2 regions of the Stenotrophomonas sp. STEN009 genome follow, and region 1 is predicted to be linked to the other one. Evidence: riboswitches for the same ligand, from Rfam matches in the RefSeq annotation. Region 1 holds a riboswitch; the other holds the start of a gene.

Region 1 (4,412 bases):
CACCTTCACCCCGTCGGTCAACAGGCGCATCACCATTGGAGTGAAATCAGCATCGCTGGAGACGATGGCGAAGCCGTCGAGGTTGCGCGCGTACAGCAGGTCCATCGCATCGATCACCATGGCCATGTCCGAGGCGTTCTTGCCCTTGCTGTAGGCGAACTGCTGGATGGGCCGGATCGCGTACTCGTGCAGCACCGCCTCCCAGCCTTTCAGCCGTGGGCTCTTCCAGTTGCCGTAGGCACGGCGGACATTGGCCACGCCGTAGCGGGCCACCTCCGCCAGCACTTCGTCGATCTTCGATGCGGGCGCGTTGTCGGCGTCGATCAACAGGGCGATGCGCTTTTCCGGTTCGCTCATGGGCCTCTCGCTGGCGGTTGCCTGAATCCGAGTATCGCCGATCCGCGCGCACGCTGACGTGACAGGCCGCCGCCGTGCGAAGATGCCGGACGGTTCCCCATGCCCCCTGGAGTGAGTCGATGAGTCGTGAGCGCGTTCCCCACCTGGTCGTTGTCGGCGGCGGTTTTGCCGGCCTCTGGGCCACCCGTGCGCTGGCACGCGAACGCATCCGCATCACCCTGGTCGACCGCCGCAACCATCACCTGTTCCAGCCGCTGCTGTACCAGGTGGCGACCGCAGGCCTGTCAGCGCCGGACATTGCCGCACCGCTGCGCCACATCCTCGGCCACCAGCGCAACGTGGAAGTGCGGCTCGGTGAGGTCGTGGCCATCGACAGGCAGCTCCGCCAGGTGCGGCTGGCCGACGGCAGCACGCTGGACTACGACAGCCTGCTGCTGGCTACCGGCGCCACTCACGCCTACTTCGGCAACGACCAGTGGGCCGATGATGCGCCCGGCCTGAAGACCCTCGACGATGCCATTGCCCTGCGCCGCAAGCTGCTGCTGGCGTTCGAGCGCGCCGAAGCCGAACCGGACCCGGCCAGGAAGGCGGCGTGGCTCAGCTTTGCCGTCGTCGGCGGCGGCCCGACCGGCGTCGAACTGGCGGGCACCCTGGCCGAGATTGCACGCCATACGCTGCGCAATGAATTCCGCCACATCGATCCGGCCAGCGCCAAGGTGCGCCTGGTGGAAGCCGGTCCACGCGTGCTGTCCTCGTTCCCGGAAGTGCTCTCGCTGAAGGCGCGCCGGCAGCTGGAAAAGCTGGGTGTGGAAGTGCTGACCGGAACGCCGGTGAGCAACATCGACAGCCAGGGCTTCACGCTGGGTGACCAGTTCGTGCCGGCGCGCACCGTGGTGTGGGCGGCCGGCGTGGCCGCCTCGCCGCTGGCGCGCACGCTGGACGTGCCACTGGACCGTGCCGGGCGCGTGCAGGTGCAGCCGGACCTGACCCTGCCCGGGCATCCGGAACTGTTCGTGGCCGGCGATCTGGCCGCGGTGAACCAGGCCAACGGCAAGCCCGTGCCCGGCGTAGCGCCCGCCGCCAAGCAGATGGGCAAGTACGTGGCCGAGGTCATCCGTGCACGCCTGCACGGCAGGCCGGAGCCCGGGCCCTTCAAGTACGCGGACTACGGCAACCTGGCCACCATCGGCCGCATGGCCGCCATCGTGCACCTGGGGCGCCTGCAGCTGTCGGGCGTGCTGGCCTGGTGGTTCTGGCTGGCCGCGCACGTGTTCTTCCTGATCGGCTTCCGCAACCGCATCGTGGTGCTGCTGAACTGGGCGGTGGCGTATTGGAGCTACCAGCGCAGCGCACGCATCATCTTCGGCGATGACCAGGATGACCGGCGGCCGAAACGGTAGCGCAGGTCTGCAACGGGGTCGGATCCCTTTCCTGCGGAAAGGGATCTGACCCTACGTCGCGTCGCGACTGCCTGCGATGCGCCGTGCCTGGGCACGGCGCTACAAAGATGAGGAATCCAATGCCTGCAACCACGCCAGCTTGCGCTCGCGCGGCAGCTGTTTGAGCTGCCACTCGGCGCGCGAAGCGGCGGAGCGGTCCGGGTACTCGCGCACGGCCAGGATGCGCAGCGGCGGGCGGGCCCGGGTGTAGCGCGCCCCCGTACCGGCGCGATGGGCGGCGAAACGCGCGTCCACGTCGGTGCTGATGCCAGCGTAGTAGCTGCCATCGCGGCATTCGAGCAGGTACAGGAACCACGGGCGGTGGGACGGGGCCATGCCGGGATTATGCCGTGCTGCACCGCAGCGGATATACTGCCCGCGAATGCAGGAGAGAGGCGCCGCGCTGGCGCCCGCCGAAGGCGCAGGCTCCCATGATCGCTCAGGCCGGTGGGCTGGAATCCCACCAACCATGCATTCGACTCGCCGAGCTGGAGAGAGGTCACCGGGCATGCCCGGCACGATCCGCCGAAGGGGCACGCGGCCTACGCCGCTGAACTCTCAGGCAAAAGGACAGCGGGAGCGGCACCGGTCATCGTCATCCCGTCATTGCGCAGGCAATGGCGGCGTCCGCGCATGGCCGGCCCCACCGCGTCCGGAGCCTGTTCCATGTTGCTGTCCATCATCTACCTGATTGCCATTTCCGCCGAAGCCATGACCGGCGCACTGTCCGCGGGACGCCGCCGCATGGATCTGTTCGGCGTGGTCATGATCGCCTGCGTTACCGCGCTCGGCGGTGGTTCACTGCGCGACATCCTGCTTGGCCACTATCCGCTGGGCTGGGTCAAACATCCCGAGTACCTCGGCTTCACCGTGTGCGCGGCGCTGATCGCCACCTGGGTCGCACGCTGGATGCACCACTTCCGCCGCACCTTCCTGGTGCTCGACGGCCTGGGCCTGATCGCCTTCACCCTGATCGGTTGCTCGATCGCACGCGAGGCCGGTCATGCCACGCCGATCGTGCTGATCGCCGGCATGCTGACCGGCGCGTTCGGCGGCGTGCTGCGCGACATTCTGTGCAACGAAGTGCCGCTGATTTTCCAGAAGGAGCTGTACGCGATCATCGCGCTGCTGACCGGCGCCGCCTATCTGCTGCTGCTGCACTGGAACGTGTCCGATGCCACGGCCATCCTGTGCTGCCTGGCGGGCGGCTTCGCCCTGCGCCTGCTGGCGATCCATTACCGCTGGGAAATGCCGAAGTTCGTGTATCACGACGAAGTGCATTGAACGATGGCGTGTTCGCCGGGCGTGGCCCGGCGCTCCCCTTCGTGCCCTGCACCACCCCGGCGATGGACCTGGCGCTGTCGCTCATGCGCAGCGCCAGGCGCATCGCCGGTGCGGACGGGCCGGTCTCCAACTCCGACCGGCCCTGATCGCGGCCGCACCCCCGCAGGCGCAGGCCGCCATCCACACACATGCCGCGCTCAGGCGGCTTCTGACACCGTCACTTCGCGACGGGCGCGCACGGCCGCAGCCAGTCGCTCCAGCACCGTCACGGTGGTGTCCCAGTCGATGCAGCCATCGGTGATGCTCTGCCCGTAGACCAGCGGCTGGCCTTCCACCAGTTCCTGCCGGCCTCCCACCAGATGGCTCTCGATCATCACGCCCACGATGCGCTGTTCGCCGTCCTCCAGCTGAACGGCGATGTCTTCGATCACCTTCGGCTGGTTTTCCGGGTTTTTCAGGCTGTTGGCATGGCTGGCATCGATCATCAGCCGCGTCGGCAGCCTGGCCTTGGCCAGTGCCTGGCAGGCGTCGGCCACGTTGGCCGCGTCGTAGTTCGGCTGCTTGCCGCCGCGCAGGATCACATGACAATCCGGGTTGCCGGTGGTCGAAACGATGGCGGTGCCGCCCTGCTTGGTCACCGACAGGAAGTGATGCGGGTTGGAGGCCGCGCCGACCGCATCGGCCGCGATCTTGACGTTGCCATCGGTGCCGTTCTTGAAGCCCACCGGGCACGACAGGCCGGAGGCCAGTTCGCGGTGCACCTGGCTTTCGGTGGTGCGTGCGCCGATCGCGCCCCATGCCACCAGGTCGGCGATGTACTGCGGCGAGATCACGTCGAGGAATTCAACGCCGGCCGGCAGGCCCAGCTTGTTGATGTCGCGCAGCAGGCCGCGGGCAATGCGCAGGCCCTTGTCGATCCGGAAGCTGCCGTCCAGGTCCGGGTCATTGATCAGGCCCTTCCAGCCCACCGTGGTGCGCGGCTTCTCGAAGTACACGCGCATGACGATCTCGAGCTCGCCGGCCAGCGCGTCGCGCAGCGGCTTCAAGCGCTGTGCGTACTCGATGGCCGCATTCGGATCGTGGATCGAACACGGGCCGACCACGACCGCCAGGCGATCGTCGCGGCCATGCAGGATCTGGTGCAGGGCCGCGCGCGATGCACTGACGGTGTCGGAGGCTTCATCGTCACACGGCAGCATCGCCAGCAGCTGGGCAGGCGGTGTGAGCGGTTCGATGGTGCGGATGCGCAGGTCGTCGGTATGGGGGGGCATGGGGGAGGTCTCCGGTACGTAGGGGGTCCCCAGCGAGGCGGCATGAAAAAAGCCGCCAGGT
Region 2 (4,412 bases), on a different contig from region 1:
CGGTGTACAGCGTCCTGAAGTGCGGCGCCAGGCGCTTGGCGATGTAGTTGGCATTGAGCTGCGCGACCTGGGTCGCCTTGCGCAGGCCCTCGCGGCCCATCATCGCGATGTACATCCAGCTGATCGGCAGGATCGAGGCGCTGCCGAAGCTGGCGGCGCTGACCATGCCGACGGGGCCGTTGTCACCCAGCTTACCCGGCAGGAACGGGGCCAGGTGCGCCTTGACCGCGCACGGGCCGACGCCCGGGCCGCCGCCGCCGTGCGGGATGCAGAAGGTCTTGTGCAGGTTCAGGTGGGAAACGTCCGAACCCCACTTGCCCGGCTTGGCCACGCCGACCAGGGCGTTCATGTTGGCACCGTCGGTGTACACCTGGCCGCCGTGCTTGTGGATGATCTCGCAGATCTCTACCACCTCCTCCTCGAACACGCCGTGCGTGGACGGGTAGGTCATCATGATCGCGGCCAGGCGGTCGCTGTACTTCTCGGCGTTGAGGCGGATGTCCTCGACATCGACGTTGCCGTTGGCATCGGTCTTGGTGACCACCACCTTCATGCCGCACATCTGTGCCGAGGCCGGGTTGGTACCGTGGGCCGAATCCGGAATCAGGCAGATGTCGCGATGCTCCTCACCACGCGAGCGGTGGTAGGCGCGGATCGCCAGCAGGCCGGCGTACTCGCCCTGTGCACCCGAGTTCGGCTGCAGGCTGACCGCATCGTAGCCGGTGCATTCGACCAGCATCGCTTCCAGCGACTCGATCAGTTCCTTGTAGCCCAGCGCCTGGTCGGCCGGCACCAGCGGATGGATCTGCGAGAACTCCGGCCAGGTCACCGGGATCATCTCGGCGGTGGCGTTGAGCTTCATGGTGCACGAGCCCAGCGGGATCATCGTGCGGTCCATCGCCAGGTCCTTGTCGGCCAGTGAGCGCAGGTAGCGCAGCAGTTCGTGCTCGCTGTGGTGCGTGTTGAACACCGGATGGGTCAGGAACGCGGACTGGCGCAGCAGCCCGGCCGGCAGCGCGTCGGCGGTGCTGGCATCCAGCGCATCCACATCGGCTTGGGCACCGAAGACGGCGGCCAGCGCAACCACATCGGCGCGGGTGGCGGTCTCGTCCAGGCTGATGCCGACCGAGTCGCTGTCGATCGCGCGCAGGTTGTAGCCGGCGGCGCGCGCCTTGGCGTGGATCTCATCGGCGTGCACACCGGTGACGTGCAGGGTGTCGAAGAAGTCGCCAGCAACCTGCACGCCGGCCTTGCGCAGTGCGGCGGCCAGGATCGCGGCCAGGCGGTGCGTGCGGCGGGCGATGCGGGTCAGGCCTTCCGGACCGTGGTAGACGGCGTACATCGAGGCCATCACCGCCAGCAGGACCTGTGCGGTACAGATGTTGGAGGTGGCCTTCTCGCGGCGGATATGCTGCTCGCGGGTCTGCAGGGTCAGGCGGTAGGCCGGGTTGCCCTGCGCATCGATCGAGACGCCGATCAGGCGGCCGGGCATCGAGCGCTTGTAGGCATCGCGGCAGGCCATGAACGCCGCGTGCGGGCCACCGAAGCCGAACGGCACGCCGAAACGCTGGCTGTTGCCGACCACGATGTCCGCGCCCCATTCGCCCGGTGCGGCGAGCAGGGTCAGCGCCAGCAGATCGGTGGCCACGGCGACCAGGCCGCCGCGTGCATGCACGGCCTCGACCAGTGCCCGGTAGTCGGCCACCTGGCCGAACGTATCCGGGTACTGCAGCAGCACGCCGAAGCTGTCCGCTTCCAGCGCTTCGGCCGGGGTGCCGACGCGCAGCACGATGCCCATGGGCTCGGCGCGGGTGCGCAGCAGCTCCAGGGTCTGCGGGTGCACGGCATCGTGCACGAAGAAGGTGTCCGACTTCGACTTGGCGGAACGCTTGGCCAGGGTCATCGCTTCGGCCGCTGCGGTGGCTTCGTCCAGCAGCGAGGCGTTGGCGATCTCCATGCCGGTCAGGTCGGCGCACAAGGTCTGGAAGTTGATCAGCGCTTCCATGCGGCCCTGCGAGATCTCTGCCTGGTACGGGGTGTAGGCGGTGTACCAGGCCGGGTTTTCCAGGATGTTGCGCAGGATCACGTTCGGCGTGTGGGTGCCGTAATACCCCTGGCCGATGAAGCTGCGCAGCACGGTGTTCTTGTCGGCGATCGCGCGGATCTTCGCCAGCGCCTCCACTTCGGTGATCGACTCCGGCAGCGCCAGCGCTGCCGGCGACTTGATCTTGGCCGGCACAATGGCATCGGTCATCGCATCCAGCGACGCGTGGCCGACGACGTCGAGCATCTGCGCGATCTCGGCGTCATTGGGGCCGATATGGCGCTCGACGAACGCACTGTGGTGCTCGAGCTCACGCAGGGAAGGGGTGTTCTGGGACATGGCGAAGGATCCGTCAGGAAAGGGCACACGCACGGGCACAAGCCGCCGGATGGCGGGCTGCGGGGCGCCCCTCTGTCCTTTTGCCTGAGAGTTTGGAAGCGCGGCTGGCCGCAGCTTCGTGCCCCTTCGGCGCCGGATCGAACCGGTCTCTCCAGAGTTGTGTTGCGGGTGGTATCGGGCCTGAGCGATTACGGGCGTTGCGCCTTCGGCAGCGGTGTTCCGCTTCTCCCACCGTGTTGCCCGCCGATTATAGCCGGTTATGGCCTGCTGCCGGGGCCGCCCGGGCAGGGCCGGCGCCTGAATGGCCGATGGCCCGGGGCGTGCGTTTTGTGCGGTGCTGCATGGCATCGGGCGCATTCCCCGCCTATCATGGGCGGATACCCGAATTCATCTGGCGCCGTCCCTGCTGCAGCGGGACCGGCGCCCGCCGTGCGTGCCGCGCATGGCCTTGCCGGACACCGTTCACATGACCGCCGCTGTTGCTCCGTCCACCCGTCGCATGGCCCTGCTGCTCGCGGGCCTGGCCATGTTCGGCCCGTTCTCCATCGACACCATTTTCCCGGCCTTCCCGCAGCTGGCCCAGCGCCTGGCGGTGGATGAGGTGGCCGTCCAGCAGACCATCAGCGTCTACCTGCTGTTCTATGGCCTGATGAGCCTGGCGCACGGGCCGCTGTCCGATGCCTGGGGCCGCAAGCGGGTGATCCTCGGTGGCCTGGTGGTATTTGCCGGGGCCTCGGTCGGCTGCGCGCTGTCCACTGACCTGCCGACCCTGCTGGCGTTCCGCGCGCTGCAGGGCCTGTCGGCGGGCGTGGGCATGATCGTCGGCCGCGCGGTGATCCGTGACCTGTACCACGGCCATGACGCCCAGCGGTTGATGAGCCAGGTCTCGATGCTGTTCGGCATCGCGCCGGCCATCGCCCCGATCATCGGTGGCTGGATTCTGCTCAGCGGTGCCGGCTGGCCGCTGATCTTCTGGTTCCTCGTGGTGTTCTCGCTGGTGCTGCTGGTGGCCACCGCGCGCTTCCTGCCGGAAACGCATCCGCCGGAGGCGCGGGTACCGCTGTCGCCGCGCGCACTGCTGCGTGACTATGTGCGCATCGGCTTCAACCCGCGTTTCCTGCGCCTGGCACTGGCCGGCAGCATCGGCTTCGGCGGCATTTTCCTGTACATCGCGTCCGCGCCGGTGTTCGTGATGCAGCACCTGCATCTGGGCGAAGGCGACTTCGCCTGGCTGTTCATTCCCACCATCGGTGGCATGACGGCCGGCGCGTTCCTGTCCGGGCGCATGGCCGGGCACACCACGCCGACCCGGCAGGTGACCATCGGCTTCTCCCTGTGCGCGCTGTCGACACTGCTCAACGTCGGCTACGTGGTGCTGGCGCCGCAGTTCGCGCTGCCGTGGGCGGTACTGCCCATTTTCCTGGGCGGCATGGGCATGGCGCTGATCTTCCCGATCCTGGCGCTGGCCGTGCTCGACATGTATCCGCACCAGCGCGGCCTGGCCTCGTCGCTGCAGGCCTTCGCGCAGCTGATGGTCAGCACCGTGGTGGCCGGCGTCGTGTCGCCCCTGCTCAGTGCCAGCCCGCTGCATCTGGCGCTGGGCCAGGCCGGCTTCTTCGCCGCCGGGTTTGTGTTCTGGTACTGGGAGCATCTGCGCGAGCGCACCGCCCAGGCGGCCTGCACGGAGGCGTGAGCCCACGGCGGCGACGGCTCGCGGGCTGCGTCGCGGCGCGCGCCAGGCGACGTGAAGCGGCGCAACGGCCGGGGTGCGCTATCCTTGCGCCCCCCACGCAGCGGTAGCGCCCATGTCCATCTCCTCCAAGATCCGCCGCGACCAGCGCCGCCGCAAGGAAGCGCAGGCCGCCAGCCGCGCCGCTGCGCAGGCTTCGCCCGTGGAGCCGCACGCCGAGCTGCGCGACCCGCAGCGCACCCTGCTGGCCGGTATCGTCCGGCGCGACGGCGAGTGGGTACTGGGCATGGATGGCCGCATTGCCGGGCAGACCCACAGCGCGGCACACGTGCTGGCGAT

The links. Region 1 has a riboswitch for glycine ahead of ACVOMM_RS07340 (trimeric intracellular cation channel family protein). Riboswitches for the same ligand answer to the same signal wherever they lie in the genome.
Region 2: linked by a shared signal. The riboswitch ahead of gcvP (aminomethyl-transferring glycine dehydrogenase) and the one ahead of ACVOMM_RS07340 (trimeric intracellular cation channel family protein) in region 1 are both predicted to bind glycine.

Annotation. Positions count from the first base shown of each region.
Region 1 covers NZ_JBRRES010000011.1:38,719-43,130, forward strand. Annotated here, with positions in the region: gene ACVOMM_RS07325 (NYN domain-containing protein) at 1-357, opposite strand, end outside; gene ACVOMM_RS07330 (NAD(P)/FAD-dependent oxidoreductase) at 477-1,757, shown strand; gene ACVOMM_RS07335 (GIY-YIG nuclease family protein) at 1,857-2,132, opposite strand; glycine riboswitch at 2,172-2,261, shown strand; glycine riboswitch at 2,275-2,380, shown strand; gene ACVOMM_RS07340 (trimeric intracellular cation channel family protein) at 2,463-3,080, shown strand; gene ACVOMM_RS07345 (3-deoxy-7-phosphoheptulonate synthase) at 3,278-4,351, opposite strand.
Region 2 covers NZ_JBRRES010000013.1:34,751-39,162, reverse strand. Annotated here, with positions in the region: gene gcvP (aminomethyl-transferring glycine dehydrogenase) at 1-2,383, opposite strand, end outside; glycine riboswitch at 2,446-2,548, opposite strand; gene ACVOMM_RS08200 (multidrug effflux MFS transporter) at 2,850-4,076, shown strand; gene ACVOMM_RS08195 (hypothetical protein) at 4,189-4,412, shown strand, end outside.